2 regions of the Oceanobacillus sp. FSL W7-1304 genome follow, and region 1 is predicted to be linked to the other one. Evidence: riboswitches for the same ligand, from Rfam matches in the RefSeq annotation. Region 1 holds a riboswitch; the other holds the start of a gene.
The links. Region 1 has a riboswitch for lysine ahead of dapA (4-hydroxy-tetrahydrodipicolinate synthase). Riboswitches for the same ligand answer to the same signal wherever they lie in the genome.

Region 1 (15,238 bases):
ATTGATGGACGATGCGGAAGCGGAAAAACGACATTAGGAAAACAACTTGCCTCAAAGTTCGATTGTACCCTTTTTCATATGGATGACTTTTTCCTTCCTTTGAAATGAAAACAGAAAAACGGATGTCTGAGCCTGGTGGCAATGTTCACTACGAGCGATTTAAGGAAGAAATTATTCAGCCTTTATAAAATGAAATACCAACCGTTCATCGTCCTTATAATTGTCAGAAGAAAGCGCTGGATAATCCAATTCAAACAGCATTCTTCATCCATTCAATAATTCGAGTAATAGGAAGGGCTGCTCCAGCACGGAACAGCCCCTTTACATAGACAGTGTTAATTTCTAATTTGACCACTACCTTTAATTTGAAACTTACTTGATGTTAATGCCGCAAGTCCCATCGGACCCCTAGCATGTAACTTTTGTGTACTGATTCCAATTTCGGCTCCATATCCAAATTCAAATCCATCGGTAAATCGGGTTGAGGCATTATGGTAAACGGCCGCTGCATCGACATGCTGCAGGAACATTTCGGCATGTGCAGTGTTCTCCGTAATGATCGACTCTGAATGTCTCGTTCCATATTGATTAATATGACCGATTGCTTCCTCAACCGAATCCACTACCTTAATACTAATGGAAAGCCCAAGGTATTCGCTCGACCAATCTTCCTCTGTTGCTTCGATAGCAGTTGGAATAACTTTTCGAACAAGCTCGTCAGCATAAATTTGTACACCGTTATCCTCTAGTTTTTTCATTAGGTCACTACCATGTTGATTGAACCAATTAGCATCGATTAATAGAGATTCGATTGCATTACACACTGATGGCCGCTGCAGCTTTGCATTCAGAACAATTTGCTCTGCCATTTCTTTCTCAGCTGTCCTATCAATAAAGATATGACAATTTCCAGCGCCTGTTTCAATTACTGGAACTGTAGCTTCACGCACAACCGTATCGATCAGGTTTTTTCCGCCTCTAGGAATTAATACATCCAAGTAATCATTCAAACGAAACAACTCTCCTGCTGTTTCTCTGCTTGTGTCCTCAATTAATTGGACAGCATTCTTTGGAAGAGCACTATTCTCCAACGCACGATGAATTGATCTGACTAATGCAATATTCGAATGTTTAGCTGATGAGCTCCCTCGCAAAATAACTGCATTACCAGTTTTTAACGTAAGTGTTGCGGCATCTACTGTCACATTCGGTCTAGCTTCATAAATGATACCTATGACTCCAATAGGTACTCGCTTTTTCTCTATGTTGAGTCCGTTTTCCTTGTTGATCGTTTCTAAGATTTCACCGATCGGATCATGGAGGTCAATTACTTGATGGATTGCAGCAGCAATTCCTTCAATACGCTCTTGATTCAGCATAATCCGGTCTAATACAGATTCCGACAGACCCTTTTCTTTTCCTGTTGCTAAATCTTTTTCATTCTCAATAAGAATCATTTCCTGATCTATTATTAATTGCTCTGCTATCAAAGCTAATGCTTCGTTTTTCTCTTTTGTTGTAACTCCAGTCATCAAATAGCTTGTTTTCTTAGCAACCTTCCCTTTTTGAATAACTTCACTCATGACAGTTCCTCCCCAATTTTTTGTACACTCACCCAGCCATCACGGTGGATGGCTTCTATAGATGGCGTGATGCGTTCATTTTCCATATGATCTTCAATTGCCTTTTGTAATTCAACGGACGAACAGCATATTTCTCCCTTGCCAAGTAATTCATGTATTCCATAAACCTGGACGACATCACCCTTTTCAAATGTCCCGCTTATTCTTAGTACTCCAGCTGAAAGCAGACTACTACCGTGATGGGATATTGCTTCTTCTGCCCCTTTATCAACATAAAGCTTACCCATTGATTCGGAGTGAATTGCTATCCATTGTTTCCGTGTATTTATGTGCTCCTTAGCATGACCGGCAATATACGTACCATCTCCGCTTCCTTGCAACACTTGAAGGAGTTTATCATGGCCATTTCCATGACCGATAAAGACAGGAACACCTATCATTGTTGCCGTTTTAGCGGCCATTAGCTTCGATTTCATGCCACCTGTTCCAACTTTTGAACCGCTCGTTCCTGCAGCTTCGATCATTTCATTTGGAATCTCATCCAGGAAATCATATTTTACCGCAGAAGAATTCGTTCTTGGATTCCCACTATAGATTCCATTAATATCTGTTAAAATAATGAGCTGATCCGCATGGATAAACCCACTAACTAAAGCTGATAACATATCATTATCACCGAATGTCAATTCTTCAATTGACACAGTATCATTTTCATTTATGATTGGAAGAATACCTCTTTCCAGCAGCTCTGTCATGGTTGCATAAGCATTCCGGTAACGTTCTCGATTTGAAAAATCATCCCGCGTTAATAGTAGCTGTGCCGCCGTTATTCCATAGACACTGAATTTTTCCATATAAGTTTGAATCAATAAGCTTTGCCCAACAGCAGCAGCAGCCTGCTTTCCTTTTAAGGTGACGGGTCTTGATGAATAACCAAGCCTTCTAAAGCCAGCTGCAACAGCACCTGAAGATACAAGAATAACTTCATGGTTTGCTTCTCGAAGCGCAGCCAGCGCGTGAATATGATCATTTAGTTTTTGCTGATCGATTTCACCCTTATCATTTGTTAGGGAGCTACTGCCAATTTTGACTACGATTCGTTGCTTACGCATTTCGATTACCTCCATTAAACGTATTTCCTTATGTACACAAAAAAGCCCAATCGCCCTATATTATAAGGACGAAAGAGCTCTCTTCCGCGGTACCACCATTACTTGAATGTATGCACATTCCACTTCATCCATAACGCTGGAAATGCGCCCATGTATTGGCATGGGACTCTAAAGGTAGGTTCTGCAGGTTGTCTATGACGGAATCTTTCAGCTTCTAAATTCCGCTCTCTTTCATAGCAAGTACCGCATACTAGTCCTTTATTAACGTTCAATATATTGATTTCTATTATGGCGAGAAAAAATCCCGTTGTCAATAGGTAAAATATTCAGTTCTTTTTATTGGTAATTTTTAATTTGATGAAGGTTATTATGAAAGTAAAGGACGTGTTGCTCGATAATACTAAAAAAAGACAGCTAGAAGATTCTACTGGATGAATAAAAAATTAAGCCCACTTTTAAAGAATTGGCTTATCGTAGCTCGATAAGCCAATTCCATATATAATGTATTATTCTGCTAAAGCGATTTTTATATGGGCTAAGTGGTGCTCTTCGTGCCAAGCTAATTTTGCAACTTTTGTTGCAACCGTGATTTTACCGTTTTTTTGGTGAGTAAACGCCAGATTTAATTGCTCTTCAGTTAAATTATTCCCTAAAGATACGATGCGTTCATTTATGCCTTCTAGCATTTTAATGGAACTTTCTATAGGAAGTTTTGTATCCGGTTGAATAGCCCACTTGTCTTGATCAAAATTTGGTACTGTGGGATTTTCATCTGTTAAAGCAAGCTTCAAACGTTGATACATATTCAACTGGGAATCTGCAATATGATGAACAAGCTGACGAACTGTCCAGCTGCCATCACGATATTGTCTGCTGAGTTCCTCATTACTTAATGAGTCAACAGCTTTCCTTAAACGGATCGTGTAAGTTTCAATTTCTTTTAGGCATTCATGTGTATTTTCTAATGTTACTTTTTCAGGAACCTGTAATTTCCCTATTGGATATTTGACATCCATTTTTAATCCCCTTTCCTTTATTCGTTATTTTTAATTTGATTAGATCATCCTCTTTTTATTTTAACATATCTATCTAATTCCTCTAGTAAACGCTTTCCATAGAAATGGTCCTCTTTTTCAAGAAATACCTTTCCAATTAAATATAGATTAACAACGATTTTTTTGGGGAAAATACATATTGGTTGTCATTTTCTCGATTTATTATAAGATTGTTAAAGAGTTCACAATTAATTCATTTCCCGTTTGAAATATTGTCATATCTAATATCCAATTAGGTACGTCAACACGTTAGAATGAACTTAGATGTGCCTTTACATATCTAAGTAGAGCCTAATCTTAGGTGGTTTATTTGTGAAATTAAGGAGGAGGATCTGCGTTGTTATTTGATGATCCGGTATTTGCCAGTAGATTATTAACCCTTTTAACCCTTTCGTTTCACATTATCTATGCAACCATCGGTGTAGGGGTGCCCCTCATGATCATGATTGCACAATGGGTTGGAATCAAGAAGAACGATATGCACTATATGCTGATGGCTAGACGATGGGCAAAAGGGTTTGTCGTGACGGTTGCCGTAGGTGTCGTGACAGGAACTGCAATTGGTTTACAATTATCACTATTGTGGCCTAACTTTATGGAGCTTGCTGGTAATATCATCGCATTGCCATTATTTATGGAAGTTTTTGCTTTCTTCTTTGAAGCAATATTCTTAGGGATTTATTTGTATACATGGGATCGTTTTGATAACCCTCGTAAACACTTACTATTATTGATCCCGGTTGCACTTGGAGGTGGTATGTCTGCTGTCTTCATTACGATTGTCAACGCCTTTATGAATGCCCCAGCAGGTTTTGACATTATGAATGGACAACTTGTAAATGCAAATCCGATTGCAGCAATGTTTACTGCAGCAATGCCGACGAAAGTGTCCCACGTACTTGCTACTGCTTATATGACCGTTGCATTTATGCTGGCAGCCATTGCTGCATTCAGATTGCTTAAAGGTTCGAAACATGAATACCACAAAAAAGCTTTGTTTATGACGATGAAAATCGGACTTATCTTTTCCATTGCAACTGTGTTAATTGGAGACCTGTCTGGAAAGTACTTGGCAGAATATCAGCCTGAGAAACTAGCTGCAGCTGAATGGCATTTTGAAACTGAGGAAGCTGCACCACTCATTCTTTATGGAATGCTTGATGAAAATCAGGAAGTGAATTACGCGCTGCAAATTCCATTTGGATTAAGTATTCTTGCGCATGGTTATCCAAATGCAGAAGTAATTGGATTAGATCAATTTCCAGCAGAAGAACAGCCACCGTTAATTATCCATTATTATTTTGATTTAATGGTTACAATCGGTATGTTCATGCTGGCTCTCTCATTCGTCTATTGGGTTGGAGCAAAACGAGGCTGGTCTTTCGTTAAGACAGCATGGTACCGATCACTTATTGTCCTTGGTGGGCCATTGTCATTCTTAGGAATTGAAGCTGGCTGGTGGATGGCGGAAGTTGGTCGTCAACCTTGGATACTCAGAGGAATCATGACGGTTGATCAAGCAGCAACATCAAGTGATTATGTTGGCCATATGTTTATCCTTTTCGTAGGATTATATTTCGTTTTAGGTGTTGGTACGGTTGTCGTGCTAAGACGAATGTTTAAAAACGATCCGATTGAAAAGGCGCTCGCCAAACAGCAAGGTGGTGATTCTGAATGAGTTTAGAAGTTCTAGGAATTTCCGTACTCTGGTTATTTTTATTTGGATATGTCATTGTCGGCTCGATCGACTATGGTGCAGGGTTTTTTAACGCCCAAAGCATTATAACTGGTAAGCAACATATTTTATCTAAAATTATTCAGCGTTATCTATCTCCTGTCTGGGAAGTAACGAATGTATTTTTTGTTTTCTTTTTCGTTGGGATTGTTGGGTTCTTTCCACAATCGGCATATTACTTCGGAACAATTTTACTGATTCCAGGAAGTATTGCGCTAGTTTTGCTGGCAATCCGAGGCTCTTATTATGCGTTTGAATCGTATGGAGCACGAGGTCATAAAGGATATGCCTTTATGTATGGAGCTTCCGGACTGTTAATTCCAGCTTCATTGTCGATTGTCTTAACCATCTCTGAGGGTGGGTTCGTATCCATCGTGAACGATAACCCAGTGCTTGATTACGCAGCTCTATTTACTAGCCCATTAACCTGGTCTATTGTGGCATTAAGCATTGTTGCTGTTTTATATATATCCGCTGTCTTCCTTACGTGGTACGCATATAAAACTGGTGATACAAAAGCAACTGATTTGATGCGGAAATACGCACTTGGGTGGGCTTTACCATTGATTATTACTGCTAGTGGCATTGTTTATGAATTAAGCTCTCACAATGAAGCCCACTTTGAACGGATTATGGATTTGTGGTGGATGTTTGCACTTTCCTTTATATTATGGTTTGCAACAGTATGGCTCATCTGGAAAAGAAGAAACTACGGTATGGCATTCTGGCTGCTTGTCGGTCAATTTGCAATGGCATTTTTCGCGTATGGAGTTTCCCATTATCCGTACTTGCTTTACCCGCATCTTACCATTTATGAAGGGTTCACTAATACGGCGATGGCAATTTCATTAGTATTCGTGTTTATTCTTGGCCTAGCCTTATTGCTTCCCTCCTTGTATTTGTTATTACGGCTATTTCTGTTCGATAAAAATTATGTACAAGGAATCAAGAATAAGAAGGAGTGAGCTAAATGTTTCATGATTTTCTAATCTTTGTCGCTCCCATTCTCATTATTCTAATTGCGATTGCGGTTGCATTTTGGGGAGCCGGTAAGGATAAACCTGTAACAAAAGAAGCTGACGAGGACTAATCTTCTCTGTCAGCTTCTTTTTCTTTTTACAGATCTGCCAAAAAGACACTTTGTTCGATTTTCTTCATTTGATAAAAATAACCTTTACTTTTCATCAATTCTTCAAAGGTGCCAGCTTCTGCAATTTCCCCTTGATCCATGACAATAATTTGATCCATTTTCTCAAGCCCTGTTAAACGGTGACTAATTAAAACGACTGTATCATTTTCAGCTACTTCAAATAGCCGTTTATATAGCTGTTCCTCTGTTAATGCATCGATGGACGAGGTTGGTTCATCCAGCAGCCATAATGGTGCTTGTTTTAGCAGTATTCGCGCCAGTGCTAATCGCTGCTTTTCGCCGCCTGAAAGATTCTCTCCCTTTTCTAAAACTTGATCATCCAATCCAAAATGATTTAACTGTACGTGAAAAAGAATGTCTTCCATCTCTCTGTCAGCTAATCCATCCTGAGAAATCGCTAAGTTATCTCGAATTGTTCCATAGAAAAAATGGTTCGACTGAAGCATAACATTCGCATGCTCCCAAATGCTCTCAGCTTTTAGATCGGCTACCGATTGATCATTAAGTGAAATAGCACCATCTCGTACCTGGTATAATTTCAGTAAAAGCTGCATAATGGTAGACTTCCCGGACCCACTTGGACCGACAATTGCCGTTTTTGAACCAGCAGGTAAATGAAACGTTAGATCTTTTAATGTATCACGTGATTCTGTCGGAAAAGCAAAGGACACATCATGAAAAGTAATGGAAGGAGCCCGTTTAATTTGCAGCGTTTCGAACGAATCATCCTCATTTCCTTTCCTCTCCATTACCTCATCTAGCCTTGTTACTGCCTGACGACTTTCTTGAAGATAGCTTGGAAAAGCCGCCATCGGAGAAGTATTTTCAAACAGTGTTAAGGATATCATCACAAGCATGGCAAGAAACAAACCATCTAGCTGCTGTACGGATACAAAATATGCACTTACCGTTAGCACGGATACGGAAACAAGTAGGGATAGAAACGTATTTGCCGATTCACTAAATAAACGATGCACATTTTCCCGCTCCTGCTCCAACAAATACGTATCAGCTGATTTTAATAATGCTTCCTCTTTGTCATCTACTTGCTGATATATTTTTAAATCACGAAACCCGTACAGGAATTCTGTTACTTCCGTTGATAAATTGCCTCGCTCACTCCTAACACGATAATCGATTTTCCGTTGCTTCATGCCGATGACTAACGGAACAACCAAAGTGGTTAATAATAATCCAAGTAGCAGAAGCAAGGCTGCTTCAATGGAAAAATAAGCCGTGAAAAGAATGGTAACAAGAAATACAAGAACAAGCACTATCGGTGGGTAAAAAACACGTAAAAAGTAATTTTGCAGCGATTCTACATCGCCAACGATTCTTGCTAGTAAGTCTCCACTGCGATGACTTTGAAAAATAGTTGGTGCGAGTGGCTCCATTTTTTTATAAAACGAAACACGCAAATTACTTAGCATTGTAAAAGTCGCTCGATGTGAAAAATATCTTTCACCATATCGACTTAATGCCGATATTATTCCGAGTAGCTTAACGATCGCAACAAGTACCATCAAGGAATAGATCGGTGGCACTAAGGCTGCCTTGGAAATTAAATAACCACTCGATGAGAATAGCCCGACGGCAGTTACTCCAGCTAGAAATCCACAAGCAATTGAAAAAATGACATCTTTTTTTTCCTGCAACACGATCTTGATGACAGAACGTAATCCCTTCATTTAGTCATCCCTCCCTGCTGTACAGTCACCATATTCCGATAGGCTTCTACCGTTGTTAGTAACTCATCATGTGTTCCTGCTGCCTTAATTTCACCGTTATCTAAAAGGACGATTTTATCAGCCTTTTGAATCGTATGAAGGCGGTGAGCAACCGTAATAACTGTCGAATGTTTTCCTAGTTCCTCCATTGATTTCTGAAGAATTTGTTCCGTTTGCAAATCCAGCCCTGTCGTCGGCTCATCAAAAAGAATGACAGATGGGCGTTTGAGAAATGCTCTGGCTAGCGCTATTCGCTGTTTCTCCCCACCAGAAAGGCCTCTTCCTCCTTCACCGATTAACGTGTCATATCCATGTTCAAGCGAATCCACTAAATCATTAATCCCTGCCTTTTCAGCTGCTTTGATAATTTCTTCTTGATATGCGCTTTTTGTAGAACCAATTGCAATATTCTCTGCAATCGTACCTGAGAATATATACGGATTCTGTGAAATATAACTTAATTGGTCAAACCAATCCTTCTCTCTGTATTGCTTTAAGGAAGTTTCATTTACTTGAATCATTCCCTCCGTTAGCGGGACTAGTCCTGCTAGCATATGCAATAATGTCGTTTTTCCTGATCCCGTTTTTCCGATAATCGCAATCTGCTCAAAAGCTTCGAGTTCTAAATTAATATGCTTTAATGCAAAACCGCCTTCCTTGTAAGAAAATCCTGCATCATTCACTTTAATATGGACTGGCTTTTTTTTCGCCAAGGGTAGTTCTCCCCATCGTGTCTCATCATCTTCGAGTGCAGAAAGCTCTATATCTAATTTATTCGCTGCCGCCATGCTCGTCCTTCCCGTATGAAATGAATTTCCTAGCTCCTTTAATTTCGTGTAAAACTCTGGAGCAAGAATAAGCATTAAAAAGCCAGTAAAAAACGTGATATCTTGAAAAATAATCATTCGAACAGCAACTTCTAACGCGATAAGCCCAATGCTTAGCATAGAAATAAACTCTAAAGCCAGAGAATTCGTAAATGCAATTTTAAGCACTTCCATCGTTGCATCACGGAAATCTAAGCTGCTTTTTTGAATGGTTTTCTCCTGCTCTTTAGACCGTCCAAATAATTTCAATGTTGTTAACCCTTGCAGCGTATCAAGAAACGTACCGGAGAACGCATTCATCTTATCTAGCTGCTGTTCGGATTTGTCTTTCGTATTAAAGCCAATAATTATCATAAATATAGGAATAAATGGTGCGGTAACTAGGATAATAATTCCTGTTGCCATATGTTCCATTAAAATAACAACAAGGATGAAAAGCGGTACAATCGTTGATTGAATAATTTGTGGAATATAGCTGCTAAAATAAGAATCTATTTCATCAACCGTATCCAATAGGAGCCCAACCTTTTGGCCAGACTGTCCTTCCAATGAAGCTTGCATTGAATTTCTTGAAAATGTATGTACAAACAGCCTGCGCAGCTCTCTTTTAGCAAGAGTAGCCATTCTTGCTCCTGCTCTTCCATTCAAATAATTTAGTCCTGTCCGTAAAAAAAGCGCTACGACTAAGCCTATAATTAACGGGCTAATTTCTGAAAATGAATAGCCTTTTAGGAAAATACGATCAATGATTATCACAAATAAATAACCTTGACCGATAATAGCAAACGCAGAAAGAATCGCAAGCACAATAAAAAGTATGAGCTTTCCTTTCTGTTCTGCTGCTATATTCTTCAATCTATTCATTGATTCTCCCCCTAACGAAAGCTATTTTAGTGAACATCTTCACATAAGTATACATGATTTAAAATACCGAAGTAAACGGATAGCTAGGGTGTTAACATAGTTGTCGATTTTAAGGGTGATAAAATTAACCTTGCTCCTTACGTTAGAGAATTTTCACCGTCTCCAAAAGAGGAAGTAGAATTCACGTAAAAACTGCCCAACAAAACGAGCGATCGCATAGTCTCACTTTGTTGGGCAGTCAGCTACTTCTTAATAAATTTTATAGCAAAGTAAATAACGCATGCAATTACAGCATAAATGAAAAACATGACAAAAAAGCCCCATAGTCCCATTACTGCATCTGCAAACTCCATGTTTCCCCGATTCGTAATTGCTTGCTGCAATTCAATTGCAAAAACGATAACAACCATAATGGTGAACGTATAGATAAAGGAAAATATCGTCGTACTCCATTTAAGCTTTTCCAATAGCTTGAAAAAGATATAGACAAAGAAGAAAATCGTCATTCCCATAAAGCCCATAATCCAAAAATGGAGTTCTTTATCTGTCATATGTAGACCGAACATGTCTGTAAGGATGTCATGAATATTATTTACAATTTCCGCAAGAGTAATAACGATTTCTCTCATTTTATCTCCCACTTTTCATTTGTCTTTATTACAATTTATCCAAATCATCAGCCATCTCCCAAAGTCAGTGATTTAGATAATCGTTCTATTCCGAAAGCGCGTTTAAATTTGCCAATGCTTTCTTCAATTGGACAATCTCTTCTTCTGTTAAAGTAACACCTTTACCCATCTTTTCCTTACCAGGTGCCCAGTCTCGTAAATCATATTTTGGTGGGCGACCATTCCAGCTGATCACATTCAATTCCTTTGTCCATCCTTTTGGCGACTCCGAAATAACAGCAATTGTTTCTACAATTTTATAATTTAATTCAGCCATATTCATACTCCTTTATGCTTCATTCTATTTAACAATCAAAACAGGGCACTTGGCGTTCTGTACAATCGTATTGCTCACACTACCTAACAGAAGACTTTTTATATTACTAAGCCCCCGATTGCCTACAATGATCAAATCTATTTCGTTAGCTAAAGCATATTCACAAATCGCTCTCCCCGGGTTACGCTGTGAAAAGTCCGTCCGAATTTCCGTTATCGTAACAATTCCTGATGCTTCCATTTCCTTCTTGATTTGATGTAGTTCCGGTAAAAGAAATTCTGCATCTGCCATGGATATGTTGCCTGCAATAGCTGTCTCGTTACTTTTAATTCCCGGTGTCACAACAGAAATAACATGTACTTCTGCTTTTTCTGTAATTGACGCCTGATTCTTTGCCTCTTTAATCGCCTTTTTACTACGATTTGAACCATCATACGATACGAGAATTTTTCGATTCATTTGCATTCCTCACTTTATTAAAGGTTAGCTACTTAATCCACTTAATTTATTATACATGGATACGTCTAGAGAGGTTAATTTTTTAATGGCTTTCGTCAGACTTCATATTTGGTAAGTTGACGCTGATGTACGGACTGCGCCCCATATTTTGGAGTAGGTTCGACTTATCGAACATTCCTGCGCAGGTGATTCACTCCAGGGTATAAGTGCTACTAATCTATGTCTTCCCAAGTCGGTAAGTCTTCGTTATCGTGTCATAAGGTATTTATCCACAGCATTCCCTGGTATCAAAAAAAGGAATAAGCTTCACTGCTTACTCCTTTTCTCTAACTTAATATCCGATTGCGTTTTTCACTTCATAGGCCGCTACTAGTTTACAAATAGACGCTCTTTCTGACTCCGTCAATGGTACAAGTGGTAGACGAACACCACCAACTGGTACTCCAATATGGTTCAGTGCTTCTTTTACTGGGGTAGGGCTTGGAGCTGAAAACAATGCTTTCATTACTGGCAAAATATGTCGGTGTATAGCACTGGCATTAGCTACATCACCATTCTGAAAAAGCTTTACCATCTCTTGCATCTCATTACCTAATATGTGTGATGCTACAGAAATAACCCCAGTTCCACCTACAGCAAGTGTCGGCAATGTCAGACTATCATCCCCGCTGTAAACAGTAAAATTATCAGAAGTATGGCTTATAATCTCCGAAACCTTATCTAAATCCCCACTAGCTTCTTTTAGTGAAACAATGTTTGGGATTCTAGAAAGTCGAACAATCGTTTCTAATTCCATGTTTACCACACTTCTACCTGGAATATTATAAAGCATGACAGGAAGTGCTGTACTTTCTGCAATCGATTTAAAATGCTGATACATGCCTTCTTGTGACGGTTTATTATAGTAAGGAACAACAAGCATAATCCCGTCAACACCTGTAGCCGCTGCCTCTTTCGTTAATTCAATAGATGCTCTTGTATTATTCGTACCAGTTCCTGCAATAACAGGAATCCTTCCATTTACTTCTTCTACAACTGTTTGAAATAACTTCACTTTTTCATTATTAGAGAGTGTTGGTGATTCCCCCGTTGTCCCAGCAACAACTAAACCTTCTGTACCGTTTGCTATCAAGTAATTAACTAAGCCCTTTGTTCGTTCAAAATTAATTTCTCCCGCCTCATTAAACGGAGTAACCATTGCTGTTAATACATTACCAAAATTCATATCAATACACCCTTTTCATCCAATATTTTATTGATGCTTTAGGACCAAATTAAAAAGCAGCAACGAGAGAGAGCTCGCTGCCGCTTATAGAACATTATTTACCGTTCTAAGCTTGATAGCCCTCCATATAGTTTCCTATATGACAGTCCCGTATCTATTTGATAACAGGCCCAGCTTCAGAAGATGAGTCTTCTTCCACTTCGGCAAATCCCCCTTTCCTCACATTTCTTCAGAGCTCATTCTCCTCCATGTAAGTATTAATGGTCTTTGCACCTCTACCCTTACTTTACAAATCTAAAATAAGAAAGTATTTAATTATTATGTGTATTATAACAGGGATATATCTAGAAAACAAGCATTTGAACCACATGAAAAGAACAGCATTACTTTCAAAATGATGGGCAGGATAAGCGAACAAAACATACGCTATTACATAACTTAATTCTGAGGAGGTAATTAAGATGGAGCGAAATTCATATCGTGACCTCCCTGCAAATTTCGGTGATAAGCTAATTCTAGTAGGTGGTTTAATTAGTACCATTGGAAGTAATTTGGCAGTTATTGGTTCCTTTATCACATACGAACAGGAAAAAGAAGTGGAACTACAAGTAAATCAGGAAAAGATACAGATGGATCAGCAGATTCTATTGATGCAGCAGCAAATAACAGACTTGCAAAAAAAGATAGATATGCTATATCAAGATCAAAATCACGGGAAGTCATAGTTGCATGTTAAGCAAAGAAACTGTTGTCCAAACTTATGTTTAGAGAACAGTTTCATGCATTTTAGCTAAATGTATCATAATGTACAATTTCTTCTCTTGCTAGGTGTTTTTTCGGTTTTAATGCTTCTTGAGGATACCCCATTCCCAAAATAGCGACAATACGGTGTTCTTCCGGTATGCTAAGCAGCTTTCGCACATGGTTTTCCCTATCGATGGATTCGTTCTCATCCTCGGAATGATAAACCGCTCCAAACGCTGCACCAAGCCCAACCTCAACTGCTTCGAGCCAAATAAACGCACAAGCAATTGATGCATCCTGCAGCCAGTATTTACTTATTTGGGACTTTCCCGTAACGACAATCGCCGCCTGTGCCTCTTTTAACCATTTCATATAAGGTGTTGTTGCAGCAAGACTGTCCAAGGTAGAACGATTCCTTACTACAATTAACGACTTTGACGGAAGATTATTTCCTGATGGTGCATAATAACCTGCATCCACGACTTTTTCTAGTACTTCATTCGGAATGCAACGGTTAACATACGCAGTAATTTCGCGCCTTTCTTGTATCGCTTGAAAAACATCCATCGTACAACCTCTCTCCCTTTATTCTTATTTTCTGTATTAATCATATCAAACTAATATGATTTAGACCACCAAACGTCAAGTTATTTTTAACAATCCATGAGTATGTGTTTAGTGACAGACCCTTCAAAAGTGCTATAATAAAAATTAGCATTCTAGAGGAGGTTCTATCAATGACAATGAAAAAAACGTTAACACTTGCAGGTTCGGACACAAGTGGAGGTGCAGGTATCGCTGCTGATTTAAAAACGTTTCAGGAGCATGATGTATATGGTATGACTGCATTAACCTGCATCGTTACAATGAATCCAGAGGGATGGAATCATCACGTAACACCAATTGACCTGGATCTTGTAAACAGACAATTAGACACGATTCTATCCGTCGGAGTAGACGCGATGAAATCCGGTATGTTAGGCTCGGTTGATATCATTAAGCTTGGTGCAGAAAAAATCGATGCATATAAAATTAATAATTTCGTACTAGATCCAGTTATGGTTTGTAAAGGCGAAGATGAAGTATTACAGCCGGAAAATACAGACGCAATGCGTGAATATCTTCTTCCGCGCGCACTCGTTACAACACCTAACTTATTTGAAGCTAGTCAATTAGCACAGACTAAGCCCTTAAAATCAATTGAAGATATGAAACAAGCTGCATTAAAAATCCACGAGCTCGGTGCCAAGAATGTTGTCATTAAAGGCGGCAAGGCGCTGGATCATGAAAAAGCGATTGATTTATTTTATGATGGTACAGACTTTGAAATACTTGAAAAAGAAAAAGTCGATACCACATATAATCATGGAGCTGGATGTACATTTGCTGCAGCAATCACAGCAAATCTAGCAAATGGCAAAAGTGTAAAGGAATCCGTATTTGCTGCTAAGGATTTTGTTACTGCAGCAATTGCTAATGGTTGGAAGCTAAATGAATATGTTGGCCCAGTTATGCATGGTGCCTACAACAAAGTAACAAACAACAAATAAATATTAGAACAAGCCTTGGAAACGAATGCATTCGATTTTCAAGGCTTTTAATAAGCATTAGAATTCACAATCACTTCCTGATACAAATTACTTAGAATATTCTAGTTCTATCATTCGAATCTACAATTAAGATTCTTACCATAGGTGAAAAGATACAAAATGCTATTACATCGTTTAGTTTTTAGGCTTTTGGGCAATATAGTGGTATAAACTATTAGATAGGAGTGAGCACCATGAAAAAGTTTATGGTACTAATAACAAT
Region 2 (15,238 bases), 340 kb from region 1:
GTGCTTGACGAGCTTCTTCAATTAAGGTATCTAGTTCACTGTTTTCAAAGAATACCGTATTTCCAGATGCTCCAAGATTATCACTGTGGAATAATGGATAGAACGTATTATCCGCATGGGCAGTACTGTTAGACCAACCTAAAATAAACATTTCCTGTTCGCCTGCATCCAGTTTTTCGATATATGCTCCCCATTCCAACACCTCGATTTCAACCGTAATTCCAATTTCTGCAAGCTGTGATTGAATATTCGTTGCAATGTCCATACGTTCACGCGTATCGTTTGTCATAAGAGTTGTTGTAAATCCATCCTGGTATCCTGCTTCAGCAAGTAATTCTTTTGCTTTACCTTGGTCACGGGATAGTCCTTCTACATTTTCATCATAACCATAAACATTTGGTGGTAGAGGACCTTCCGCAACTTGTGCGTATCCCTCGTAGATTCCATTGATTATTTGATCTTTATCAATGGCCATTGTAATTGCTTGACGGACAAGCTGGTCATTAAACGGTTCTTTCGATGTATTAAATCCAACATAATCTAATGCAAGGCTTCCTTGCTGTAAAACTGATAAATTTTCTTTAGAATCGATTTGTGATACATCCGAAGAATTCAATGGATTCGAAATATGGGTGTCTCCAGTTTCCAATTCAGCAATACGAGTTAAATCTTCTGGTACAACTTTAAATGTAACAGAATCGATCTTTGCTGGTTCTTCCCAATATTCTTCGTTTTTCACTAGACGGATAAGCTGTCCAGGCTGCCAATCGTCAAATTTCAAGAAGCCAGTTCCAATTGGATTTGCATTGATAACACTACCAACTGATTCTCCGTCCGCCATTGCAGCATAATCTTCACTGATTTGTTCTGGCGAAATCATACCTGAAACCGAATGACTTAGGTTAGATGGTAAACCAGAGTACGGGAATTCTGTTTTGAATTGAACGGTATAATTATCTACAACTACAACTTCGCTAATCATATCAAGTAAGTATGCTGCAGGAGCTGCAACTTCTGGATCCTTGATGCGTTCTATGTTCGCTTTAACAGCTTCTGCATTAAATTCAGAGCCGTCATGGAAGGTAACGTCTTCACGTAGTTTAAACTCCCAGGTTGTTTCGTCAATTTGTTCCCAGCTTTCTGCAAGTCCTGGTTGAAGCTCCATATTTTGATCGTAAGATACCAATCTTTCAAAAATATTGTTTTGAACATCGAATGAAGGAACATCATTCGCACCAGCAGGATCTAGTGATATTGCATCCGAAGCGGTAGAGATGACTAATTCTTTGCCACCTGCCGTTTCATCCTCTCCGTTTGAACTAGAAGAAGATTCCTCTGGTTCACTAGCACAAGCTGTAAGTAAAATAGCTAAGAAAAGGGTACTAATCAAGGATAATGAGTATTTTTTTAATGATTCAAACAATTTTGTTTGCTCCTTTCGTGTCGGAATATGTCTAAATTTGTACAAAAGATATAATAATTAATATATAATAACTTTTAGAATAAAACAATAGCTTTCTAACGGAAATTATTTAAATAGTTAGGATAAAAGCCTTATAAGCTATTTTTTATGGGTAATTTAGAATTGTACCTAATAATATAGTAGGAGTGGTATTCATGTTGGCAATAACCAATGCAATTATTTATGACGGGAAAGGAAATAGATTCGAGGATCAAGATCTTATCATTGAAAATGGCAAGTTCGCAAAGCTTGTACCTGCAAGTGAGATCCCAGATTTCTATCATGTAATCGATGCACAAGGGAAAGTACTAACCCCTGGTCTTATTGACGTTCACACCCATTTAGGGATTTCTGAAGAAGGTGTTGGGTTAGAAGGAGCTGATTATAATGAAACGAGTAGTTCCGTTACCCCTAGCTTGCGTGCTATTGATGGAATTAATCCTATGGAAATAGGGTTTAAGGATGCTAGAAAATCTGGTGTTACCACGGCCCAAATCATGCCGGGTAGTGCCAATGTTATTGGGGGAGAAATGGTAATATTAAAAACCGCTGGAAATATTGTAGATGAGATGGTCGTAAAATCTCCATCAGGTATGAAGGCTGCGTTAGGAGAAAATCCGAAACGATTTCACGGTGGAAAAGGAAGAATGCCTGTTACGAGAATGGGTGTTGCTGCACAGCTAAGGGAGAAATTAATCGAAGCACAAAATTATTTACATAAAGAGGAGAAGGAACGAAAACTAGACTTAGAGAATTTAGCGAAAGTATTGAAGAAGGAGATTCCATTACGTGTTCATGCCCATCGCGCGGATGATATTCTGACAGCATTGCGTATCAAACGTGAATTTGATATCGATATGACCATTGAACACTGTACAGAAGGACATAAAATTGCAGCGTTCATAGCTAAACATGACGTGAAAGTATCCGTTGGGCCAACGATGTCTACACGTTCGAAAGTGGAATTAAAGGATAAAGGCTGGACTACAATTAAAACGTTAATGGATGCTGGAATAGCATGCTCGTTAACTACAGATCATCCAGTTGTTGGGATTGACTATCTTGTTACAAGTGCTGTTCATGCAATTCGGAATGGGCTAAGTGAACAGGAGGCACTTCAAACAATCACATTAAATGCTGCAAAACATCTAGGTATTGAAGATCGTGTGGGATCCATTGAGCCAGGGAAGGATGCTGATTTCGTTATTTGGAGTGGGAGTCCTTTTGATTTATTGTCTAAAGCGGAACATGTATATATTGAGGGGGCAGAGGTGTGAACAAATATTTGTTAATATTTGATTGATTTGTATTACAGATATATAAGGATAGAGCAGTGTTATATGGTATCGTAGAAGATAAGAAATAGTTACCAGGTCGGGCTAACTTAGGATGCTCGACCATATTTTATAAAAATCAGCCTTTAACTATGGTTCTGAAAAACGTAATACGGTAAAAAATCATCTATAATTAGCAGTGAGTTTAGATAGCTATGGTTGCAAACGTAACGAAAGAAGGGATTAAATGGGGAATTCCCTAATGTATGGGCAACTTATTTTAGTAATGGTCATGTGGGGATTTAATGTAATTGCAATTAAAGTGATTGTAGGGCAATTTTCAGCAGTGACGATCACTTCTTTTCGTATTTTCTTAGCAGCTGTTGTTGTGTATTTAATCTTATGGGCAAGAAAACAAATACGTTTACCTAAAAAACAAGAATTATCTTACATTATTCTTGTTTCCGTTACAGGGGTAGTTGGCCATCATTTCTTTCTATCGGTTGGGTTGACGCAAACGAGTGCCTCTAATTCAGGTTTGCTTTTAGGGACAGTTCCGTTATTTACTTCCATACTTGCAAGTAAAATGTTAAAAGATAAGCTTTCCTTAATGAGGATAATTGGCATTATTCTTGGTTTGTCCGGTGTTTCTTTCGTTATTCTTGTTGGGAATATAAATGGTTTGACAATGAATATCGGTGATATTTATATTTTCCTTGCAGTACTATCTCAAGCGTTAAGTTTTATCTACATAAAAAAAGCAACAGAAACGATGGGAGCGAGATTAGTTACTGCAACAACTTTATTGATAGGATCATTTTTATTATTTTGTATCAGTTTCGTTTTGGAGCCAGAAGGAATATCGAGTTTGCAGGATGGGACGTTGGTTGGGTGGTCTATTTTCCTTGCTTCCGCTATTTTTGCAACTGCACTTGGTCAATTTCTGTACAATCATGCGATTCAAAATGTAGGGCCAGGGAAAGCATCGATATTTATGAATTTACAACCTTTCTTTGCATTGCTGGGATCTTTTTTATTTCTTGGTGAACAAATTTCAGTTGCGCATTTCTTTGGCTTTATTCTAATTGTAACGGGAGTTATTTTAGGATCTGGTATAATGGATCGGTATATTTATAAGAAGACTTTGACAGGCATTAATATAAGGAAACGTTACGATGACTAAGAAAAAGTATCGTGTTGTTTGTTGCTAAGTTAGTAATTCATTTGATACACAAGGTTTACTCATTCGTACTCGTATAATGAGAAATATTTTCAACAAGATACAATGCGAGTTTCATTCATCAATATGATAAGATATAGATACAATATTACAGATGGTAGGGGTTGTTTTGGTTTTTTTAATATGTTTAACGATTGGTCTGATTACCGCATTTGTTGGATCCATTATGGGGCTTGGCGGAGGAATTATTCTTATACCAACGTTACTGTTGGTTAGCTCGTTTTTAGATAGCTTTTCCTGGGTGACTCCACAATCCATTGTTGGGATTTCTTTAATTGCAATGATTGTTACAGCACTATCCTCAACACTGTCATATGCAAAAGTGAAACGAGTTGATTATAAAACTGGACTTTTATTTCTGACGGGAAGTATTCCAGGCGGAGCAATTGGTTCATGGTTAAATCAGTTTGTTGATTCGAAGTCATTTTTATTATATTTTGGCGTATTAATGATCGTTATATCCCTTCTTTTCTTTATTAAAAGGGATCGGAATCCTAAAAAGGAATTCACTGGGGATGAAAAAGGTGTCCGTACATTTGAATTATTCGGAGAAACATATCGATATCGTGTACCGATCTTAGGAGCGTTTGTGCTATCCTTAATTGTTGGGACGTTATCCGGGCTTTTTGGAATTGGTGGTGGTTCCATTATGGTGCCGGCAATGATTCTGTTGTTCGGGTTTCCTGCACATATTGCAACCGCAACATCAATGTTTATGATTTTCTTTGTTAGCATTGTTGGTGCTAGTACACATATTGTGCTTGGACATATTGCATGGGAATATGTGTTATTCTTTATCCCAGGTGCTTGGATTGGTGGGAAGTTAGGAGCAAAGGTGAATCAGCTTCTTCCTGGAAAAGTATTGGAATGGGGATTGCGCGTCATTTTAATTTTTATTGGATTGCGTATGATTTATCAAGGATTATCCTAAGGGGTTATGTAAATGGAAGAGAAATTCTACTTTTATTATACGAATGATTTACATAGTGATTTTAAACAATGGCCACGTGTTGTGACTTATTTAAAAGAAGCACGAGCGCTACGGAATCAACGTGGTGAATCAAACTGGACAATTGATATTGGAGATCATGTAGACCGATCTCATTCTATAACAGAGGCAACAATGGGAAAAGCGAATGTCAAGCTATTAAATGATGCAGGTTATGATTATGTTACCATCGGCAATAACGAAGGGATTACAATGTCTCATCAGGATTTATACCATTTATATGATGAAGCTGCATTCGAAGTCACATGTGCGAACCTGCATAGTACTGATAACATGCAGCCACCATGGTTACGTCCGACAGTAAATATTGAGACAAAGCATGGTGTGAAAATTGGTATGATTGGTTTAACTGCGCCATTTAATGCCTTTTATGAGCTGTTAAATTGGTATGTTTCACCTGAATTTGAAGTGTTGGATAAGTATATGAAAGATCTAGAGAATTCCGTTGATATAATCATTGTCATGTCGCATCTTGGTATTACCATCGATCAAGAAATTGCAAGAAGGTATGATGCTGTAGATGCGATTATTGGTGGCCATACACATCATTTGCTTCGTAGTGGCGAATATATCAATAATGCTGTGATTACTGCAGCAGGAAAGCATTGCGCTTATATAGGTGAAGTTATTCTTACTTGGGACCATAAGCAGAAAAAATTGGTGAAAAAAGAGGCATATACAGCTGACATTACGCATTTGGAAAAAGATGCTGAAACGGAGCAGACATTACACGTGATGCTAAATGAGGCTAATAGCTTGCTTGGTGAAACCGTTGTACAGATTGACAGTCCATTGACTGTTAATTGGTATAAGGATACACCAATCATGCAGGAGCTGACGAATACAGTTAAGGAATGGACAAAAGCCGATGCTGCGATGTTGAATAACGGTCTGTTACTGGAAAGCTTACCAGTAGGGGCTATCACGTATGGAGATATTCATCGGATTTGCCCACATCCAATTAATCCTGTTGTTGTGGATCTGAAAGGAAATGAATTGATCGAAGTTGTCCGTGTATCATTAACAAAGGAATTTATGCAGCTGGCATTGAAAGGCTTTGGATTTCGTGGGAAAGTACTGGGAAGAATGATGTTTGCAGGAATCCAGGTAGAAACAGGATTTCATAAAAATGGTGAGGAGTATGTGAAACAGGTTCTGTTAGAAAATGGAGAAGAGATCGATCCAGATCGAACATACTATATCGCGACTGCCGATACCTTCACATTCGGCCGTCTATTACCGGAGGTAGCGAAATCGGATTCGAAGCAATATTTTGTCCCGGAATTTTTAAGGGATTTGCTCGCAAAAACGCTTCGTGCTAAATTTCCATATTATTCCTAAGAGGCCGCTGCTTGTGACATGTTGGCCCCTTCATGCATACACATATATGGTACATTGCGAAGGGGGCAATTCATTATGATTACGGTAAATCCACTTGAAGTAGACGGCATGATTTTTATGGCAGTACGTGTTGAGCTTCCAAAAACGAATTTGCTGACGATATCCAATGACATTGGCTATATTATGTGTGCGGCATTGGATGTAGATATTTTTAATGAAGTTCCAAAATTAATGGAGCGTAATGTTATCGCGGGGCGTGCGATGGGTGTGCGAACGATCGATGAATTATTACACGCTCCATTACAGAAGATAACAGATGCTTCAAAAGCTTATGGCTGGGAAGTTGGTATGACGGGTAAAGAAGCTTTGTTAAGAATATCATAATTAATGCAAATGTCTTCCATTAGGGAGGCATTTTTATTATGTTTATAAATTACTTAGTCTACCCCCTGTGGAACAAGCATAGGATTATTCCAGAGGGGGTTCCTGAGTTGAGACATAAAAAACGTTTTCGCAAACGAACAGCATTGCCTCCAGGGAAACATATTTTAATCATAACGATGATTATTTTTGTAGTCTGTGTATTTTTAAGTATGCAATTAATTGATAAACGAATTGAACCAGTTCTAATGCATATAGCGGAAAGAAGAGTCGATGAGTTTGCAACGCGGGCGATCAATTCAGCCGTTCGGTATGTTGAAGATTATAGTTTTGATGACATGGTAAATATTACATATGACAATGAAGGGAATTTTTCAACGTATAACTGGAACAATTCTATCATCAGTGAAATTAATCGAGTCGCAACAGACAGGGTGGAAGAATTTTTCATCAACGTTAACCGCGGTGACCCATTGGAATTTGAAGATCCGCTTACCGAACCATATGAATATAGTGATGGTGCTGAAGATATGGCGAAACAGGATCCGACATTGGTTGAGATCCCTTTAGGGCAGGTTACCGGAAATACGGTACTTGCAAACCTAGGTCCGAAAATACCGATTAATTTCGAGGTTGTAGGGAATGTTCGGACAAATGTTGTACGTGAAATTGAGGAATTTGGTATTAATGGTGCTTGGGTATCGCTTTATATTAATGTAGAGGCGGATGTGCAGATTGTCATCCCATTTACATCCGATGTAACAACAGTTAATACGGAGATATACTTGGATGGTAGTGCCATTATGGGCAAGGTTCCAGATTTCTATGGTGGTGGCAGTGATGGTCCGTCAATTGCTATACCAAAAGACGACTTGCAGAATAACTAAAAATCTAGTATAGTATGGGAGTAACTATGTGTATTCAAAAGGAGGATAAAAAGGACCGAGAAGTTCGAGGCAGCGTAGCTTCCCGTACCGGAACGTATGCAATTAATACGTGAGGAACGGAAAAGCAAGCTAACGAAGAAATTCGAAGTGTCACTTTTACCGGACTTTATGAATATCCTTTAACTCAATAATAAACCTTATCAGATCGGTGAGGTAGAGGCGCAAATATTATAAGTAATCCACCGGAGAATGACAACAGTGATGGTTGGTGAAAGGGGTATTTGCCGAAGCGTAATAAGAGTCAAACTTATTATTTGCTGGTACATCTTTGAACAAGAGATGTACTGTCATGCTTAAAGTGAGAGTTCAAAAAAGAGGATAAAAAGGACCGAGAAGTTCGAGGCGGCGAAGCTCCCCGTACCGTAACGTATGCAATTAATACGTGAAGAACGGAAAAGCAAGCCAACGAGCTTCCACAGGATGTGGTGACTTCGACGTTCGACACAGGACGTGTCGGTACTTAGTCGAAGGTCTACTGATCTCGATGTGTCATTTTTACCGGACTTTTTGAACAACCGCTGAAATGGATGTGCATGGAGAACTACTGATCGAGATGGAGGATAACGTATATTGTAATTGTAAAAAACAATGATGGTTATTTTCTGTCATTGTTTTTTTGTGTGCTTTTTTAAGAAGCTAGCACGTACATATGTCGTAAACCAACATTTCATCATCAACTCGTTTATCTCGAAAACCACATCTGAGAAATAATTATGGGGGGATTACAATGGAAGGTACAATTTATTCGATTATTCCAGCATTAATCATGCTGGTGCTCGTTATTACAACGAGGAAAATTTTATTATCATTAGGATCAGGGATAATAATTGGAGCATTATTTATTCATGATTTTAATGTGTTGCAAGCAGTTAAGGAAATTTGGTATGTATTTTATGAAATTTTTGTTTCAGAGGGAGCACCTAATACAGGAAATATTCAGTTAATTGGATTTTTATTATTATTAGGTATCATGACTGCCTTTTTACAAGCATCCGGAGGAAGCAGAGCTTTTGGTGACTGGATGATGAAACGAGTGAAAACACGTAGAGGTGCACAGTTAATGACAGGCGTTTTAGGATTGATTATTTTTATTGATGACTATTTTAACAGCCTTGCAGTTGGTCAAATTGCAAGACCATTAACAGATCGTCACAAAGTGTCCAGAGCGAAGCTTGCCTATTATATTGATTCAACATCAGCCCCGATAACAGTTATTTCGCCTATCTCAAGCTGGGGAGCTTATATTATTGGAATTCTTGGTGGATTGTTTGCTGCCAATGAAATTACAGAATATCAGCCGATTGAGGCATTTATCTGGATGATTCCGATGAATTTTTATGCAATAGCAGCAGTCCTGCTTGTATTTATTGTAGCGTATTTTCAATTTAATATTGGTCCAATGCGTACACATGAAAAACGTGCGATGGAAACAGGAGAGCTTTTGAATCCAGAGCAGAATACGGTTGCAGGGGATTTAGGCGATGTGTTTAAGCCAAATCAAAACGGAAAGGTATACCATTTATTTATACCAATCTTAGTTCTTTTTGTAGCTACCGTTGTAGCAATGATAACTACGGGTATTCAAGCAACAGATGGAAATGCTACGATATTGGATGCTTTTGCGAATACAGATGTTAACAAATCATTAGCAATTGGTGGTATTTTAGCCGTATTGACTGCTTTTATTTTTCATTTAGTCCAAGGAAAGCCAAAAGCAAATTCTATGAAAATCTTTGTAGAAGGGACAAAAACGATGCTTCCGGCTATTTATATTCTCATTTTAGCTTGGATGATCGGTTCGGTAATCGGTACATTGGAAACAGGGACCTATTTAGCAAATTTAGTTAATGATTCCTCTATAGGTGTTAGCTATCTACCGTTAATATTCTTTGTTATTGCAGCGATGATGGCATTGTCTACTGGGTCTTCATGGGGTACATTTGGTATCATGCTTCCAATTGCAGCAGAAGTAATGAGCAATACAAATGTTGAGTTATTACTGCCGGCATTAGCAGCTGTACTTGCAGGAGCTGTATTTGGTGATCATTGCTCACCTATTTCCGATACGACGATTCTCTCCTCAACAGGAGCAGGGGCTAACCATATTGATCACGTATTAACGCAGCTGCCATATGCAATACTTGCAGCAGTTGTAGCAATACTAGGGTTTTTACTGCTTGGATTGACAGGGCAAATTATGCTTTCCTTGGCAGTTACACTTGTATTCCTTTTTGGGATTGTATTTGTATATCGTACTGTTTTAAAAAGTAAAACAGCGAAATAAATATAGGCTGAAAAATTTCTAAGATGTGTGATGACAGTAATGTCATCACACATCTTTTTTTGTTGCACCAGGAAACTATAAAATTTGAATGCTGTGGATAACTTAGTTACCTAAACGGCTACGTCCAGCTCCAGCGCCCAGCGACTAGCGAGACTTCCCTCACCTCCGTACGATAAGTCAACATCGACTCCCTGCGGTCGTCGTGTTTCCTTTATCTCCTGCGGCTCAGTCCAGTCCGTACGTCGCTAACCGGGCGCTTGCGCTTTTGTTCTTCGTAAGGAAACTATGTAATAAATATATCAGAAAAGAGTAATTATTGTAAACCTTCATAATATAAATAATACAGAGCTTGTATAAAAAAAGGGGAGGTTTGGTCATGGAAAATCGTTCTCAGTGGGGGACAAGGGCAGGTTTTATTTTGGCGGCAGCCGGATCGGCTATCGGCCTTGGGAACATTTGGCGTTTTCCTGCAGTTGCCTATGAAAATGGCGGCGGAGCATTTCTGATTCCTTATCTGTTTGCACTGCTCACCGCCGGAATTCCGATTTTGATATTGGAATTTACAATGGGACATAAGTATCGAGGTTCTGCACCATTAACGTTTAAACGAATGCATAAAAAAACAGAATGGGTTGGCTGGTGGGGAGTTGCAGTAGCATTTATTATTTCAACCTATTATTCGGTAATCGTTGCCTGGGCCATATCGTATTCTGTTTTTTCTTTTAATTTAGGGTGGGGAGAGGATACACAAGGATTTTTATATGGCGATTATCTAAATTTAGCAGAAGTCCCAGGACAGATAGGGGATCTGGTTCCTGGTGTATTAATTCCTTTAATCATTGTTTGGGCACTGGTATTAGGAATTCTATTTAAAGGTGTGAAGAAAGGGATTGAAATTGCAAATCGTATTTTTATTCCAGCATTAGTCATTATATTCCTCATCATTGTTATTCGAGCACTAACCCTTCCAGGAGCTATGCAAGGATTGGATGCGTTTTTTGCACCTGATTTCGGCCAAATTTTTTCACCGGATGTATGGATTGCGGCATATGGACAAATTTTCTTTAGTTTATCCATTGCTTTTGCAATTATGATTACGTACGCCAGTTATTTGCCAAAGAAATCAGACATTACAAATAACGCTTTTATCGTAGGATTTGCGAATTCTGGTTTTGAATTGTTAGCGGGTATTGGTGTGTTTGGTATTTTAGGATTTATGGCTTTACAGTCAGGTTTGCCGATTAATGAAGTTGTAAGTGGTGGAGTTGGCTTAGCATTCGTAGCATTTCCAGCAATCATTAATGAATTCACAGCCTTTAACGAACTTTTTGGGGTATTATTCTTTGTTTCGTTAATGTTAGCTGGATTAACCTCATTAATCTCAATTACAGAAACGTATGTATCTGGTTTGTCGGATAAATTCCAAATCTCAAGGAAAAAAGCAGTCCTAATAGGCGGTGGTTTAGCCGCTGTTATCTCGTTGCTGTTTGCGACACAAGGCGGACTGTTCTTCCTAGATGTAGTTGATTATTTTATTAATCAATTCGGTGTAGCGATGCTTGGGTTTGTTGAGGTTGTCTTAATTGCTTGGATTCTCCGTAAGGTTAAAATGTATAAAGATCATGCAGACGGGATTTCGGATATCCGACTTGGTTCATGGTGGACAATTAGTTTAGGGGTAATAACGCCTATCGTCATGGGATACATGATGTATGGTTTATTTAAGCAGAACCTCCTAAAGGAATTTGCAACGGACACAGGTAACTATGAAGGGTACTCCAATACATTTATCTTATATGGTGGTTGGTCGATCGCGATAGCAGCACTTGTAATTGGTATTTTGATGTCGTTAATCAAATGGAAAAAGGATATAGACGAGAAAAAGGAGGCTAACGAATGAGTGGTGCATCTATTTTTGTAATGGTAATTGGGATGATAATAATTTGGGGCGGTCTGATTGCGAGTGTATGGAACGCAATGAGAAAATCAAAGCAAACAGATTAAAGTGTTACAAAGGAGTCGTTACCGGAATGGTAACGACTCCTTTGCTTATACGTCGGATTTATGGTCCAACTATTGTTTATCTCTAGCCATGCGCTCCCATTTTCGCAAGTAAGGGTAGGGGTCAAAGGACCATTCACTATACCCATTATCCTTATACATCCCGTAGTGTAAATGGGGCGGGAATTTTCCAGATGTTCCTGGTGGACCATAGCCGGTTGATCCAACACTGCCGAGCACATCTCCAGGCTGTACAACTTGTCCAAGTTTTATATTATCATCATAACCACTCATATGCGCGTAATAATGATAAATATTAAAAATGTCACGTATTCCAATGCGCCAGCCACCGTATAGGTTCCAGCCCATCATTTCAATTACGCCATATGTGGTTGACTGAACAGGGACACCATAGTTTGCGAAAATATCTGTACCCTCGTGAATACGCAGCCCACCAAAGCCTCTTCGGTCTCCCCAAGTATTGCGATAACTGTAATTATGCTGAATCGATACAGGGAAGTCTCTATCTGTTAAATTGATATCTTGGAACGTTGCAAATACCTTTGCCGTATTCATGATAGTTTGAACGGTTAAATCACGCTGATAATGATTCCACAGTGCAATTTTAATATCATCCTCTGTAGGACCATATTCTAGAATAAGCATTGCCATCGTATAAAGAACATCTTCTTCATTGGCTGGATCTGCCTTTCCATCACCATTTCCATCTTTTCCTTCTCCATCGAAAGTGTCGATAATAGTTTCGTCCGTTATTTGTGAGCTATTCCCTGGGCCAAACCATAATTCAGAAGCGAATCCTATTGAGATTACTTGCTCAGGTTCATCACTGCTTTTTATGTTACGTTCATAATTATCAATAGCAGCAAAATAGTACCAAGGAATTTGTGTTAGTGCTTCAGTCTTTTTAAAAAGTGCCATTCGCTTATCATAAACGGATTCCTCATTCTCGGCATTGACTGCATTAGCGTTCAAGAAAAAGAAGGTAATAATAATGGAGAAGATAAGCCTGTTCGTCAATGTATTCACCTCCTATAATTAGTTTATTGATAATGATTATTCCACTGTTTCCCTATTAGGTGTTTTTTCCATTTCTTTTATAATGGCTTTTATTGTGTTATCATAATTCCGGTTTTCCGATGTGGATTGATGCAGACTTTGGATATCCTGCATGAGTGTTTCATTATCAGAAACATGGATATTAAAAAAGCCTGGTAAAATAGATGCAGCGGTTTTCTTGCATAAATCGGATGCTTCCTGGGCAGAAAGTTCTTCATTTCTTTGGTAAGCAATTAAAACTTCCTTGTCCGTAACAAGTGTTGCAACTTCCTCAAAACCATTATTTCTAAGAATGATTTTCGTAATCATATCAGCCATTTCATTACGATCGATTGTGAGCTGCTGTTCACCGTTTTCCAGTTCATTATCCAGTTGATCCTTTGTGTAACGTACGTATCCCAGCTTTGAGCTAAGCTCATCATCCGTGGGTTCTGGCGCATTTCTTGTAGGATCCAATTCATCAAGTATTTGTTCACGATCACCTTCTGAGTTGTCAAATGTTGTACAACCTACAAGCATCGTAGTTATCGTAAGCATTATAATAAGGATTGCTTTCATGTTCTTCCTCCTACATATAAAAGGTTGTTCAACAGTCCGGTGTCATCCCGCTCTTGAACACGCAATTATAATTTGATTAGTCCTAGTTTCTTTAAAAAGGCGAAAATAATGCATGTAAATATTTCTGGTTTCTATATCCGAACGTATGGTAAACTAGAAGCAACTTATGTGTGCATGAAAAGTGGGGTGAATCGTTTGATTGAACTGAATGGTAAAAGCTATGAAATTGTAGAAAATATAAAAGATGGATTTCAAGAGGAAGCAATTAAAAATCGCTATTCCGAAATATTGGCTAAGTATGATTATATTGTAGGAGACTGGGGCTATGAGCAGCTTCGATTAAAAGGATTTTATAAGGAGAGAAATGCAAAAGCATCAATCGATTCGAAAATAAACGCATTAGATGATTATTTATTTGAATACTGTAATTTTGGATGCGCCTATTTTGTGTTGAAGAAAGTACATAAGTAAAAGGTAGCAGTTCAAAGATTTGAGCTGCTACCTTTCGTCGCTTTCTGACTCGTCATGTGTCGGATGTGATCCATCTGCTTGTCGTGGGATGCCTGCATGCTGGTTTTTATCTGGAAATGTAAAGGCGCTTGTGCGATATTGTCCCTCGCCCCAAGGTTCAGATTTACTTGATACTTTTTCATTATCGTTGATTGCAGAACCAAATGGTCCTTCTGGAAATTCTTCAGGTATTAACTGATTACGTTGTTTGTCTACATTTGAGAAATCCGAAAAATGCTTATTCTTTTTCTCTGACATAATCGTACACCTCTTTCCAAAATAGATGTGATTTTGTGGATAGGAATAGTATTTGCCAAACGTTAAATCATATTCGATAAAAAACAGCTTATAAACAGTAAAAAAGTATAAAAAACAGTCATTCCATTTTATTAGAATGACTGTGCCACTTCATTATTGCAAAGCATATAACCTCTAAATTTCTTTTCAATTAATCTGCCTAGGCGGAATATAGCATCCTCATTACCAATGGCACTCATGATTTGAATACTAATTGGCATATTGTTTTCATCTGTTCCAACAGGAATGGTTAATGCAGGCAGTCCCCATACATTTGCATAGGCTACATAGGGCATATGCTGTAAGAATGTTTTTCGAATCGAGAATATTTCCTTAAACACTTGACCGTGGGGAAGAGCCCCAGAATGATAAACAGGAAAAATAAGAAGGCGATTCTTTAAATACGCTTTTAATAATTCGTCACCTTGTTCGATAATTGTTTCTACTTCACGAATGCGCTTTCTAGATGGGCGAAACATTTTTGCGCCCATAATCGCCCAGGAAAGATATGGATGCACCTTCGTTCGTTGTGTTAATTTTTCTTTAAAGAAAGAGGTATATACATTCGATCTGTCATTGTTATATGCTTCTTGTTCAATCAATTTACTTCCTTCCATCGATAAAATTTCCTGCCAAATTAGAGCGCTGTCTCTGAAGTAAGGAGGGCTGGATTGTTTCGTGGAGAACGTCTTCTCAAGAAAAAGCTCCGTTTGGTTAAGTATATGTTTTGTTTTCTCAGATAACGGATAATCAATTGTACTAGGTAAGATCTCCATTCGGAATCGATTTAAAGGTTTTAGTTCTAACGAAACACCGGAAAGAACCTTATAAAGCAGTCGCATATCTTGAACAGATTT

Region 2: another riboswitch for lysine. It lies ahead of NYE61_RS05740 (Na+/H+ antiporter NhaC family protein); the one in region 1 lies ahead of dapA (4-hydroxy-tetrahydrodipicolinate synthase).

What each region holds. Positions count from the first base shown of each region.
Region 1 is NZ_CP150211.1:1,493,458-1,508,695, forward strand. Features, by position in the region: gene NYE61_RS07415 (glutamate-5-semialdehyde dehydrogenase) at 336-1,583, opposite strand; gene proB (glutamate 5-kinase) at 1,580-2,695, opposite strand; gene NYE61_RS07425 (YfiT family bacillithiol transferase) at 3,202-3,711, opposite strand; gene NYE61_RS07430 (cytochrome ubiquinol oxidase subunit I) at 4,088-5,428, shown strand; gene NYE61_RS07435 (cytochrome d ubiquinol oxidase subunit II) at 5,425-6,450, shown strand; gene cydC (thiol reductant ABC exporter subunit CydC) at 6,602-8,323, opposite strand; gene cydD (thiol reductant ABC exporter subunit CydD) at 8,320-10,053, opposite strand; gene NYE61_RS07450 (hypothetical protein) at 10,296-10,682, opposite strand; gene NYE61_RS07455 (PC4/YdbC family ssDNA-binding protein) at 10,768-10,998, opposite strand; gene NYE61_RS07460 (universal stress protein) at 11,023-11,457, opposite strand; gene dapA (4-hydroxy-tetrahydrodipicolinate synthase) at 11,789-12,682, opposite strand; lysine riboswitch at 12,791-12,968, opposite strand; gene NYE61_RS07470 (hypothetical protein) at 13,144-13,407, shown strand; gene NYE61_RS07475 (nitroreductase family protein) at 13,469-13,993, opposite strand; gene pdxK (pyridoxine/pyridoxal/pyridoxamine kinase) at 14,164-14,976, shown strand; gene NYE61_RS07485 (YusW family protein) at 15,210-15,238, shown strand, end outside.
Region 2 is NZ_CP150211.1:1,150,400-1,165,637, reverse strand. Features, by position in the region: gene NYE61_RS05775 (glutathione ABC transporter substrate-binding protein) at 1-1,423, opposite strand, end outside; gene NYE61_RS05770 (amidohydrolase) at 1,618-2,739, shown strand; gene NYE61_RS05765 (DMT family transporter) at 2,984-3,919, shown strand; gene NYE61_RS05760 (sulfite exporter TauE/SafE family protein) at 4,086-4,907, shown strand; gene NYE61_RS05755 (bifunctional UDP-sugar hydrolase/5'-nucleotidase) at 4,920-6,326, shown strand; gene NYE61_RS05750 (DUF1805 domain-containing protein) at 6,402-6,710, shown strand; gene yunB (sporulation protein YunB) at 6,818-7,594, shown strand; lysine riboswitch at 7,801-8,206, shown strand; gene NYE61_RS05740 (Na+/H+ antiporter NhaC family protein) at 8,382-9,938, shown strand; gene NYE61_RS05735 (sodium-dependent transporter) at 10,315-11,838, shown strand; gene NYE61_RS05730 (methionine/alanine import family NSS transporter small subunit) at 11,835-11,942, shown strand; gene NYE61_RS05725 (M23 family metallopeptidase) at 12,012-12,977, opposite strand; gene NYE61_RS05720 (YhcN/YlaJ family sporulation lipoprotein) at 13,014-13,574, opposite strand; gene NYE61_RS05715 (YutD family protein) at 13,770-14,045, shown strand; gene NYE61_RS05710 (hypothetical protein) at 14,073-14,342, opposite strand; gene NYE61_RS05705 (amidase) at 14,474-15,238, opposite strand, start outside.